DNA from 4 places in the Rhizobium sp. BK379 genome. Region 1 is predicted to be linked to each of the others. Evidence: predicted binding sites of a transcription regulator. Region 1 holds the regulator's gene; each other region holds the start of a gene.
The links. Region 1 encodes LexA, which represses DNA repair genes until DNA is damaged. Its sites were predicted from a motif close to TGTTCNNNNTGTGTTCNG; they were not measured.
Positions count from the first base shown of each region.

Region 2: FHT93_RS30260 (DUF5680 domain-containing protein) is a predicted target of LexA. The motif match lies at 1,707-1,724, and genes of this name have one in related genera.
Region 3: FHT93_RS12795 (DNA recombination protein RmuC) is a predicted target of LexA. The motif match lies at 1,214-1,231, and genes of this name have one in related genera.
Region 4: FHT93_RS23110 (helicase-related protein) is a predicted target of LexA. The motif match lies at 1,139-1,156, and genes of this name have one in related genera.

Region 1 covers NZ_JACIAD010000001.1:210,898-214,008, reverse strand. The annotation lists gene kdsA (3-deoxy-8-phosphooctulonate synthase) at 1-91, opposite strand, end outside; gene FHT93_RS01195 (VOC family protein) at 88-975, opposite strand; gene lexA (transcriptional repressor LexA) at 1,171-1,896, shown strand; gene FHT93_RS01185 (ComEC/Rec2 family competence protein) at 1,877-3,111, opposite strand, start outside.
Region 2 covers NZ_JACIAD010000009.1:41,525-44,635, forward strand. The annotation lists gene dnaE (DNA polymerase III subunit alpha) at 1-1,472, opposite strand, end outside; gene FHT93_RS30260 (DUF5680 domain-containing protein) at 1,785-2,246, shown strand; gene FHT93_RS30265 (ABC transporter ATP-binding protein) at 2,250-2,933, opposite strand; gene FHT93_RS30270 (lipoprotein-releasing ABC transporter permease subunit) at 2,989-3,111, opposite strand, start outside.
Region 3 covers NZ_JACIAD010000002.1:362,671-365,781, forward strand. The annotation lists gene FHT93_RS12795 (DNA recombination protein RmuC) at 1-1,182, opposite strand, end outside; gene FHT93_RS12800 (globin-coupled sensor protein) at 1,376-2,875, shown strand; gene def (peptide deformylase) at 2,971-3,111, shown strand, end outside.
Region 4 covers NZ_JACIAD010000005.1:291,460-294,570, reverse strand. The annotation lists gene FHT93_RS23120 (glycine zipper domain-containing protein) at 21-275, opposite strand; gene FHT93_RS23115 (DUF3309 family protein) at 302-457, opposite strand; gene FHT93_RS23110 (helicase-related protein) at 1,317-3,111, shown strand, end outside.

The DNA of each region.
Region 1 (3,111 bases):
CAGCAATCAGCGACAGGCGTGAAGCATTGGAGAAGGTGACCTTACCGGCGCCTTCGCCGACCGTCACCACGGAGTTGGTAGTAGAGCTCATGATGTTTCCTCAAAGGCGAAGAGTACGCCCTGGCCGGGCGCAGGCTTCACCAGAATACGGTTGCCCTTGCGTGTATAGGTCACCCCGTTAGCAGCCAAATGCGCTTCTGTCACGGCCAGATCGCCGACAGCAAAGCGGATCGCCCGACCGCGCAGACCACGATCGGTATCCGACGTGGCAAGATCGAAATAAGCCTCCAGCCCTTCCGGGGTCATCAGGCTGATCTTTGCGTTTCCGGTGGGCACGTCCAGCCCGAAACTCGTGACCTCAGTAGATGCGCCTTTTGCCGTGGAGCGAACGAACTCACCGAAGGCTGTCGGCTCGGGGGCCGCGAGCGCGATCTCGGCAATGCCTGTGACACCATTGGCATGGGTCTCAAGCGCGGTCCGGTCGGCAGGAAGCGGATTGACGCGTTCGACTGCGAAGAGAAAGAAATCCGGTGCCCGCAAGTCGCCAGCGAAGGCCAGCCGGAAGCCGGCAATATTCTCCGTGCCATCCGGCATTTTAACAGGGCGCTCGAACTGCAGCACAGAACCGGCACTCATACTGTCCTTCACAAATCGAGCATGTTCGTGCTTTGCATCTGCCGTCGCAAAGGCAATCGCGGACAGTCCTTCGCTGCCGCAGCGGAAGCGAAAAGCTTGATTGCGGGCGGTGAACACATTGCCATCGTGTGCTGCCTCCTCGCTCTCTTCGACGCTCGCGACACCCAGGGGCTCCAGATAGGTTTTGTCGGCAAAGAAAACGCAGGCATTTTCGGTCCCAAAAGGATGACGGGCATCCGGCGCCACAGTGAAACCAACCTTGCCCAGTCTTTCGCGGGCAAGGTCGATATCGGTAACCGGCAAAACGAGATGATCGATTGCAAGCGTATCTTGGCTCATTAGGTCCCCTCCAACAGTCACAAGGAGATGTGCTTCAGCAGGTGTTGCGAGACAAGGCCGGGAAGGCCCGGGCGCGAGAAAAATAAAATTCTCACCAGAATGGACAGAAGTTTTACGAAAATTTAGCTACTTGCAGAACACATATGGAACATATAGTGTCCGTTCTGGATTTGTTTCAAGACTGGGGTGCACGCCATGCTTACGCGCAAACAACAGGAACTCCTTCTTTTCATTCACGAAAGGATGAAGGAGTCAGGCGTTCCTCCGTCTTTCGACGAGATGAAGGATGCTCTGGATTTGGCCTCGAAATCCGGCATTCACCGGCTGATCACGGCGCTTGAGGAACGCGGCTTCATTCGCCGGCTTCCGAACCGCGCACGTGCGCTCGAAGTCATCAAACTGCCGGAGGCCTACAGCCCCAGCCTGCAGCCACGTCGCGGCTTTTCACCGAGCGTCATCGAAGGCAGCCTCGGCAAGCCGCAGCCCGTTGCAGCGCCCGCTCCGGCAAAGCCAGCGCCTGCTACCGATAACGGCAACTCGGTCTCCGTCCCGGTCATGGGCCGTATCGCCGCCGGTGTGCCAATCTCGGCAATCCAGAACAATACGCATGACATCACCGTTCCTGCCGATATGCTCGGCTCCGGCGAACATTATGCGCTCGAAGTTCGCGGCGACTCGATGATCGAAGCCGGCATCTTCGATGGCGACACCGTCATCATCCGCAATGGCAGCACCGCCAACCCGGGTGATATCGTCGTTGCCCTCGTCGACGACGAGGAAGCAACACTCAAGCGCTTCCGCCGCAAGGGCGCATCGATTGCGCTCGAGGCTGCAAACCCTGCCTATGAGACCCGCATTTTTCCGCCGGATCGAGTGAAGGTTCAGGGAAAGCTCGTCGGCCTCATTCGCCGCTATCACTGACCGGTGACTGGCTTGCGTCTGCGAATGTATCGCTGCGCCAGTCATAGGCGCGGTGGCGCATCCAGGGGCGTTGCAAGGGGCCGAATGCGGTTGCGACATCGATTCCACTATCTGTGAAGCGAAGCTCGACAGAACCTGTCTTGCGCAGCGTCTCGCCGGTAAAGAGCAGCGCGCCGGAACGACAACGGTCGAAGCGCAATCGGACAGGGGTTACGACAATATCGGCCGTATCGCAGGCTGGCCCGAGATAGGCAGCATTTTCGATGACAGTCAGTTTCTTTCCATTGCCCAGCAAGGCAGTACACCAGGCGCGCTTTTGGCAAGAGAATCGTGACGTAGGGCTGATGGCGAGTACCTGCCTCATTGCCTCTCTGGCTTCATTCTGTTGATCGGGTGACAGCTGCAATCTTTTGCCATCTGACATGGTGGGTGTCTTGGTTGCTTGAAGCATAACCGGCTTCTGATGCTCTTCGATGGCAAGTGCCCTCTGCCATTGTTCGAAAATGAAGGCTGGCGGCTTTTCACGGTTTGAAGCCATTGCCTCTCCATCGATTACAGCGACCAGGCTGCCGTCTTCCGAGATGGCGACGTCGGGCACCGCTTCTGATGGAAGCAACACAACAGCGAACGTTGAAACAGTGATTATCGCGGTTCCGATATGCCGCAACCGGGTTCTGAGCAAGGTCAGCAACAGGAAGCCGAAGACGGCTGCCGGAAAGTACCAGCCGGGTAAGCGGGCAACATCTATATTGCCGCCCCACCCCGCCACCGCCTTTGCAATGGCGATCACCAGGTCTAGCCCGAAGCCTGCCACCGGCCATAGCCAGCCATCCAGACCAAAAGGCATCAGCAGCATCGCCAGCATGCCGGCCGGCATGACGATGAAGGAAATAACCGGCATGGCCGCGAGATTTGCCGGCAAGCCGTAAGCAGTCAGCCGGTGGAAATGTTCGATCGAAAACAGCGCCGTCGAGAACCCACCGATGAGAGACGTCAGGAAAATGCCGCCGAAGAAGCCGCCGACCATGAAGAAAGGTTTCATGATCGGAAGTTTGGCAAAGGCATTCTCCCTCATCGGCCGCCCTTTCCAGAGGTCGTATCCGGCGACCAGGGCAAGTGTTGCGGCGAAAGACATCTGGAAGCTCGGTCCGAGCACTTCCGATGGTGAGACCGCGAGGATCACGAGAGCCGACAGCGCCACGTTTCTGAGGCTGA
Region 2 (3,111 bases), on a different contig from region 1:
GCCGGATTGTTCGGCACGAGCTTGCAGATCTTGTCGACCTGGCCGTAGGGCATTTCCAAGACGCGGCCGACGTCGCGAAGGGCGGCGCGTGCCTGCAGCGAACCGAAGGTGATGATCTGCGCCACCTGCTCGCGACCATACTTCTGTTGCACGTAGCGGATCACCTCTTCACGGCGATCCTGGCAGAAGTCGATATCGAAGTCCGGCATCGAAACGCGTTCCGGATTGAGGAAGCGCTCGAAGAGCAGTGAGAAGCGCAGCGGATCGACGTCGGTGATCGTCAGCGCATAGGCGACCAGCGAACCTGCACCCGAACCACGGCCCGGGCCGACCGGAATGTCATGCTGCTTGGCCCATTTGATGAAGTCGGCAACGATCAGGAAGTAGCCGGGGAACTTCATGCGCTCGATGACGCTGAGTTCGAATTCCAGCCGCTCGCGGTAATCCTTCTCTTCGTAACCTGCCGACATGCCAAGCTCCGCGAGGCGCATGTCGAGCCCCTCTTCCGCCTGCCGGCGAAGCTCCAGCGCCTCGGCGCGTTCGGCCTCTTCGGGATCGGCGGTGGCGCCGGTGAAGCGCGGCAGGATCGGCTTGCGGGTCTTCAGAATGAAGGAGCAGCGTCGAGCGATCTCGACCGTATTCTCCAGCGCTTCCGGCAGATCGGCGAAGAGCTTTTCCATCTCCGCGCGGCTCTTCAGGTAGTGATCCGGGGAGAGACGGAAGCGGCTGTCGTCGGAAACAATGGCATTGTGGGCGACCGCCATCAGCGCGTCGTGGGCGTCATAATCGTCGCGCGTCGGGAAGAAGGCTTCATTGGTCGCGACCAGCGGAAGATCATGCTTGTAGGCAAGGCCGATGATCTTCTGTTCGTGCCGCTTGTCGTAAGTGCCGTGCCGCTGCAGCTCGACATAAAGCCGGTCCCCGAAGATGCGCTTCAGCGTCAACAGCCGTGTCTCCGCCGCAGCGGCGTGGCCGTCCTTGAGCGGCATGTCGATCGGCCCGGTCGAGGCGCCCGTCAGCGCTATCAGGCCTTCCGTCCCGATCTCATCCAGCCATGAGGCACGGATATGTATTGTCGAACTGCCTTCGCCGCCGAGATAGGCACGGCTGACAAGATCGACCAGCCGTTCATAGCCCGCATCCGTCGCAGACAGAAGCACGATGGAAGGAAGCTTGACCAGCGCCTGCTGGCCTCCCCGCTTTTCGGTTTCGAGGCCGTCTTCCATGTCGATCGACACCTGACAGCCGATGATCGGCTGCAACCCATCATCCATCGCCTTCTGGGAAAACTCCAGGGCGACGAAGAGATTGTTGGTATCTGTGATGGCAATGGCCGGCTGATTATCGCCGGCCGCCTTGTAGAGGATCTTCTTGAGAGGCAATGCGCCTTCGAGAAGTGAATAGGCGGAATGCACCCTCAGATGGACGAAGCCCGGCGTTTCGCCGATCGCACCCTTTTCCGCATCCGCCATGACATGCCCTTCCAACTGCATCAATGAAGAATGCGCATTGTCGGCATTGAAGGCGATTCTGTCCAGAAAAAGTCCCGCTTCAGGACCGCATGGCAGCCATGCGGTCCCCTGAAATCTTACATTGCCATGACAATCAGCGAGAAGCTGGCAACGAACATTGCGATGGAGGTGAATGCTGCGATATCACGGATCATGTCAGTCATTTGGCTCTCCTTTGCTCTTATGTTTTTAATTTGTTCCATGTATGTTCTATTGTCAACAGGTTTACCCCCCGCTTCTGCGGGACATGGTTAACATCGGAGCAGAGGGACTATGGACGTTCTGGAACTCAATAGCTTCATTGTCGAAGCCAAATCGCAGACATATGTCGCCGGCGCCAAGTCGCAGCCGTCCTATCGCATCGGTGCTCACGATATCGGTTACAAGCGTGGCATCTGGCGTTATCTCGACAGCTATTTTGGCGGTACGGACTTTGCCGGCCAGGAAGTGGTGTGGCTGGAGGAAAAGCCGGTGTGGGCGATGAACTATTTCGGGCGCATCATCGAACCGGGAATCATCGACTCGACCATTGCCGGCACCGTCATCTGCGCCGCGCTGTCACAGCTCTACAGGCAAGGCCGCTTTCTCGGCGGAATAGTTCTCGATCACGCGCTGGGACACTATGTCGATAGTAGCGAAGGCGATTGCACACATTTCCGCGGCCACGAATTCATTCTCGTGGATGGTCAGAAGGCCTACGAGCTCGATTATCGCGGCGGGCTCATTATCCCCTGAGAATCAGAAATCCACGACCTTGCCGTCGGCGATCGTCACGCGTCGGTCCATACGCCGGGCGAGCTCGTGGTTGTGGGTGGCGATCAGCGCGGCAAGGCCGGACTGTCGCACCAGCGCCTCAAGAGCGTCGAAGACATAGCTGGCGGTTTCCGGGTCGAGATTGCCGGTCGGCTCGTCGGCCAGAAGCAGGCTCGGCGCATTGGCAACGGCGCGCGCGATTGCCACGCGCTGCTGTTCACCGCCGGAAAGCTCGCCCGGGCGATGCACGCCGCGATGGCCGATGCGCATGTAATCAAGAAGCATCTTTGCCCGTTCGCTCGCTTCCTTCCATGAGAGGCCGGCGATGAGCTGCGGCATCATGATGTTCTCCTGTGCAGAGAATTCCGGCAGCAGGTGATGGAACTGGTAAACAAAGCCGATCTCGCCGCGGCGGATGGCGGTGCGCTTGTCATCGGAAAGGCCATCGCAGGGGCGGCCGTTGACCACTACCTCGCCGCCGTCAGGATGCTCCAGCAGCCCTGCGACATGCAAAAGCGTCGACTTGCCGGTGCCTGACGGCGCCACCAGCGCCACCATCTCACCGCTCGACAGGGTGAAATCCGCACCCTTGAGGATGGTCAGCAGCGTTTCGCCCTGTCCGTAATGGCGCTCAACGCCCGAAAGCTTGAGAACGACGTTGCGTTTCATGAATGCGGCATTCCTTGGATTGGGCCTTGGATCGTGCATGATCTTGACTCGGGCCTTATTCGTAGCGGAGGGCCTGGACGGGGTCGAGGCGGGAGGCGCGCCAGGCCGGGAAGATCGTCGCGATGAAAGAGAGCGTCAGCGCCATGACGACGACGGAGATCGTCTCACTCACATCCAT
Region 3 (3,111 bases), on a different contig from region 1:
GCTTTCGACAGATTTGGCCGGCGCCTCGTTCTCGCGCGCCGGCTTGCCGTCGCCGCCTGCTTCAAATTCCAGCGCTTCGATCTTCGCACCCCGCTTGGTGAGCTTGTCCGCCGAGGTGATGATCTGGTCCACATCGCGCTGCGTCTGGGAAAAATGTCCCTGCAGCTTGCGTACGCGTTCGTCGAGTCGGCCGAGATCGTCCATGAGGAGGGCGACTTCTCCCTGGATGACATGCGCCTGCGCCCGCATGCGCTGGTCTTTCAGTACGGCCTGAATGACCTGGATTGACAGCATCAGGAGCGAGGGTGAGACGATGACGACCCGCGCGCGGTGAGCCTTCTGCACGATCGCCTCGAAATTTTCGTGAATTTCGGCAAAGATCGATTCCGAGGGAACGAAGAGGAAAGCCGTATCCTGTGTTTCCCCCTGAATCAGATATTTCTCGGAAATATCCTTGATATGGACTTCCATGTCGCGGCGAAACTGCTGTGCGGCTAGCTTGCCCGCATCCGGCCCGCCGGCATCGCGAATCGCATTCCAGGCTTCGAGCGGAAATTTCGCGTCGATCACCAGCGGCGGTGCACCGTTCGGCATCCGGATCGTGCAGTCCGGTCGCGAGCCATTCGAAAGCGTCTGCTGGAAAGCATAGGCGCCCATGGGCAGGCCGTCGGCGACGATCGTCTCCATGCGCGACTGGCCGAAGGCTCCACGCGTCTGCTTGTTGGAAAGAATGGCCTGCAGCCCGACGACATCCTTGGCGAGTGTCTGGATATTGCTTTGGGCGGCATCGATGACAGCCAGCCGTTCCTGTAGTTTCTGCAGGTTGTCATGCGTCGATTTCGTCTGCTCGGTCAGCGTCGAGCTCATGCGCTGCGTCATGCCATCGAGCCGCTGGTTGATCGCATGGTTGAGCTCTGCCTGCCTTGAACCGAAAACCTCGGCCATCGTCGAAATGCGTCCCTGCATCTCCGCCTGGATTTTCAGAAGCTCGGCCATGCGGGCTTCGCTTTCGGCAGCACGAAGATTGGCCTCCTCCGCCTCCTCGCGGCGAATGCCGGCATTGCGCAACGCAAACACAATCGTCACGAGAATGACGACGGCGAGCGTGCCACCAGCAAACGCAAGTACGCCGGGGCTTAGCACGGGCAGGGAAATGGTGAGTGAGTCGGATGTCATGGTCATGCCGCACCATAACAAAATAACCGCCGATATCTAGATCAAAACGTGAACAATCCCCGTTGTCCTGTGGCATATTGTCGGGCTACCCCACTGGAATGGAAGAAAAATTAGCGAGTACACTTAACTATTGCTAAACCATATTCGCCAAATCTGGCGCGGTAATTTCCCTCCGCATCCCCGCCAGATAGAGATCCCCATGACTTCCCAGCAGACCGATAATGCCCTCAGGCAGCGCCTTGACTTCATTGAGCTCGACGATGAGGCACGCAAGAACCTGCGGGAGCTGCGCCCGGCAATCTCGGAGCTGCTCGGCGGTGCGCTGGACAAGTTCTATGGCAAGCTCGCCAAGACCCCGGCCGTCGCGAGCTTCTTTTCAGACAAGGCCCACATGGGTCATGCCAAGAAGCGCCAGCAGGAACATTGGGGCAATCTCTCCGGCGGCAATTTCGACCAGAGCTATGTGAATGGCGTCACGGCCGTCGGCCGCACCCATGCCCGCATCGGCCTCGAGCCACGCTGGTATATAGGCGGCTATGCGCTTGTCATGTCCGAGCTCGTCCGTGGTCTGATGGAAAAGCAGTGGCCTTCGCTCTTTGCCCGCCAGCAGGGAAAGACGCTCGCAGAAAAGCTGACCGCCGTCATCAAGGCGGCGATGCTCGATATGGACTATTCGATTTCGGTCTATCTGGAAGCGCTTGATGAGAAGCGCCGTGTTCTGGAAGAGGAACGCGCCCGGGCAGAAGCCGATCAGGCACTGGCGCTGGAGCATTTGCGTCGTGGCCTCGAAGCTCTTTCGCGTGGTGACCTTGAAGCGACGCTTCCTTCCGATCTGCCCGGCAATTTTCGCGGGATGGCCGAGGATTACAACAGGGCCGTCAGCGCACTGCGCGATTCCTTCACCTCCGTTCGCACGACGTCCCGCCACATTCTCGAAGGCGCCGATGTGATCTCCAGGGCGGGCGATGACCTCGCCCTGCGCACTGCTCAGCAGGCCGCAGGTGTTGAGGAAAGCTCGGCCGCCCTCCAGCAGCTCTCCGTCAGCGTCAGCCAGACCGCCGCCAATGCCGAAAAGGCATCTGGCGCCGTGCGCGAAACGCAGCAGAAGGCCAAGAATTCCGGCGAACTCGTCACCAGCGCCGTTTCGGCCATGGCAGGTATCGAGAAGTCCTCTACCGAAATCGCCAAGATTATCGGCGTCATCGACGAGATCGCTTTCCAGACCAACCTGCTGGCACTGAATGCCGGCGTCGAGGCGGCGCGTGCCGGTGATGCAGGCAAGGGCTTCGCGGTCGTCGCTCAGGAAGTCCGTCAGCTTGCCCAGCGCACGGCCGATGCCGCCAAGGAGATCAAGAACCTGATCTCCGAAAGCTCGACGCAGGTGAACGAGGGCGTCAACATTGTCAGCAGCACCGGTGAAGCGCTGAGCGACATGATCAGCCGCATCGATATCATCAACAGTTTCGTCGCCGATATCGCCGCCGCCGCCCGCGATCAAGCTACCGGCGTCAATGAGGTGAGCATCGCAATCCGCAACATGGACACGATCACGCAGCAGAATTCCGGCATGGTGGAGCGTACGTCTGCCGAAACCCGTCGGCTGAAGGATGAGGTCGAGAACCTCATCGAGCTTCTGCAGCGTTTCCGTGCACGTGCCGAAGGCCGTCAGGCTGCCCCTGCCCCTCGCCGCGCGGCCTGATAATCTCGACGAAAACCGGGCAGGCGCTGCAAAAAACCGCAATCCCTGCCCGGCGGATGATTCCCTAGTGTGAAAAGATGCGTTATGGGAACGCCATGACCATCAAGCCACTCATCATTCTTCCCGACCCCCTTCTCCGTCAGGTTTCCCAGCCGATCGAGCGGGTCGACGCCGACCTGCAGCGCCTTTCCGACGACATGTTGGAAACCATGTATGATGCGCCGGGCATCGGCCTT
Region 4 (3,111 bases), on a different contig from region 1:
TTCCGATGGGCCAGGATCGATCAGCGGCAACGCGCTTCGTAGCGGCGACCGTAACGGTCGCGATAGATGCAGTAACCCTGACGTTCGACCGAATGGCCGATCAGCGCGCCTGTCAGACCGCCGGCGACTGCGCCAACTGCCGCGCCACCCCAGCTGTTGGTGACAGCGCCACCGATGATTGCGCCCGTGCCGGCGCCAATCGCCGTGCCCTGCTCCGTCGGGGTGCAGGATGCGAGAGCGCCAATGAGAGCGCAGCTAAGGATGATCTTCTTCATGTCTAAACTCCCCAGGTTATCGGCCTTTAAATTCGGCCCATCAGCACAAGAATGATAATGATGACGAGAACTAACCCCAAACCACCTGAAGGTCCATAGCCCCATCCGCGGCTATAACCCCAATTCGGCAAGGCGCCGACCAATAACAGTATAAGGATAATAAGAAGTATCGTGCCAAGCATGGTATTTGTCCTGCCTCATCCTCATTTCGACTGGACTAGAAACCCACATCGGCGAATTTTGTTCCCGGCTAAGCTCTCAGAATATCATGGCGGCGTTATCAGCTGTTGCGACGGAAGCCGACTTTAGCCGGTTTCGTGGAAAGCAAGTCGGCGAAATGCCATCGGGCATTTTCTAAGTATGGTTAAAAATATCTTTTAATACAATATGTTGCGGTGAACAAAGCGGGAAAATGGAGATGTCTCCGATTCGTCAGCGATTCGTTCCGGCTTTGATCGGCCATGACCTTTTGCGGGATCGTCGGCACCGGCCGGTTTAATGCTCCGTAAATTTGGCATGTCAAAGATTAATGGCTTCCGGCGGTTCGGAGTGGCCATAGCAAATCCGGAATCCGTATCTTGGGATCGGTGCGAAAATGCGCACAAGATCTCGCCGTGAACGAAAAGGGAAAGCCTCGACTTTAGCGATTCGTCTCCGGTTCGTTCCGGCTTTGGTCGAAGCGTTAATTTCAGGCTTGACCTTTGCGCTTTTACGATTCGGCAACAAGCGTTAACGGCAGCTGCCGTTACCAGTTCTCAGGTAATGCCGCAGATTCAGTATCTAGTGTAAAAAAGCGATTCAAAATCAATACTTAGCCGTGAACAAAAGCTGAATCAGCCGGAGTCAGCGATTCGTCTCCGATTCGTTCTCAAGCTGTTCCGAATCTTAAATCAAGGACTTAGCGGGCTGTGACTTCTGTGCTCAATCCAAAGTCTATTTCAAATCCGCCCTTGCGTTTGGAGCTTTGGCTGTCCATGTGTTCTTTGCCTCATCCGAAGCTCCGACTTGACCCTGGGCGCTATCGCCTCACTTGCATGGACCATGACCCTGACTTCGCAGCCGATGATACTGAGCGGGCGCGGTGTGACCGCGGTGCTCGGACCGACCAATACCGGCAAGACCCATTATGCAATCGAACGCATGGTGGCGCATGGCACTGGTGTGATCGGCCTGCCGCTCCGATTGCTGGCGCGTGAGGTCTATACGCGCGTGGTCGAAAAGGTCGGCGCCCAGAACGTGGCGCTGGTGACCGGCGAAGAAAAGATCTCGCCGCCGAACGCGCGTTTTTCCGTTTGTACAGTCGAGGCGATGCCGCGGGAAACCAAGGCTGCCTTCGTCGCCATCGACGAAGTGCAGCTTGCGGGCGATCTCGAGCGCGGTCACATCTTTACGGACCGGATCCTGCATCTGCGCGGCCGCGAGGAGACGCTTCTATTGGGCGCCGGCACAATGCGGCCGATCCTGCAGCAGCTCCTGCCGGGAATTACGGTCACGGAGCGGCCGCGGCTTTCTCATCTTTTCTATGCCGGGCAGAAGAAGATTACTCGGTTGCCGCAGCGTTCGGCGATCGTCGCCTTCTCGGCTGATGAAGTTTATGCGATCGCGGAATTGATCCGGCGCCAGCGCGGCGGTGCGGCCGTCGTGCTCGGAGCGCTCAGCCCGCGTACCCGCAATGCCCAGGTAGCGCTTTATCAGGCGGGCGACGTCGAATATCTCGTTGCGACCGATGCGATCGGCATGGGCCTCAATCTCGATGTCGATCATGTGGCCTTCGCGCAGGACCGGAAGTTCGACGGCTATCAGTTCCGTAATCTCAATCCAGGCGAACTCGGCCAGATCGCCGGCCGCGCCGGTCGCCATGTGCGTGATGGAACCTTTGGTGTTACCGGCCAGGTTTCACCCTTCGACGAGGAGCTCGTGCAGCGCATCGAGGGCCACGAGTTTGACAACGTCAAGGTTCTGCAGTGGCGGACCAAGGATCTCGATTTCTCGACGATACAATCCCTGCGGGCAAGCCTTGAGACCGGTCCCCGCGTGCCGGGGCTGACGCGGGCATTGCCCGCTGTCGACCAACAGGCGCTTGAACATTTGTCGCGTTATCCGGAAATCGTCGACCTCGCCAATACGCCTGCGCGGGTCGAAAAGCTCTGGGAGGCTTGCGCTTTGCCGGACTATCGGCGCATAACGCCTGCGCAACATGCCGATCTTATTTCTACCCTCTTTTCCGATCTGGTGCGCTATGGCACGGTGAATGAGCAGTTTCTCGCCGAACAAGTTCACCGTTCGGATCGGACAGATGGAGAAATTGACACGCTTTCGGCGCGAATCGCGCAGATAAGAACCTGGACCTATGTGTCGAATCGGCCCGGCTGGCTTGCCGATCCGACACACTGGCAGGAAAAGACGCGGGAAATCGAAGATCGATTGTCCGATGCGTTACATGAAAGGTTGACGAAACGCTTTGTTGATCGCAGGACATCTGTGCTCATGAAGCGCCTGAGAGAGAATGCGATGCTGGAAGCTGAAATCAGTGTGAATGGCGATGTCTTTGTTGAAGGACATCATGTGGGGCAGTTGACCGGGTTCCGCTTTACGCCTGTCGGTGGAACGGACGGGCCGGACGCCAAGGCGGTTCAGGCTGCGTCGCAAAAGGCGCTTGGGCTCGAATTCGAAGCTCGCGCCGCGCGCCTGCATGCCGCGGGCAATGCCGATCTGGCGATCGGCTCGGATGGACTCGTGCGTTGGCTCGGCGATCCCGTTGGCCGTCTTTCGGGCAGTGACCATGTGATGCGTCCGCGCGTCATCCTGCTTGCCGACGACCAGCTTACGGGCAACG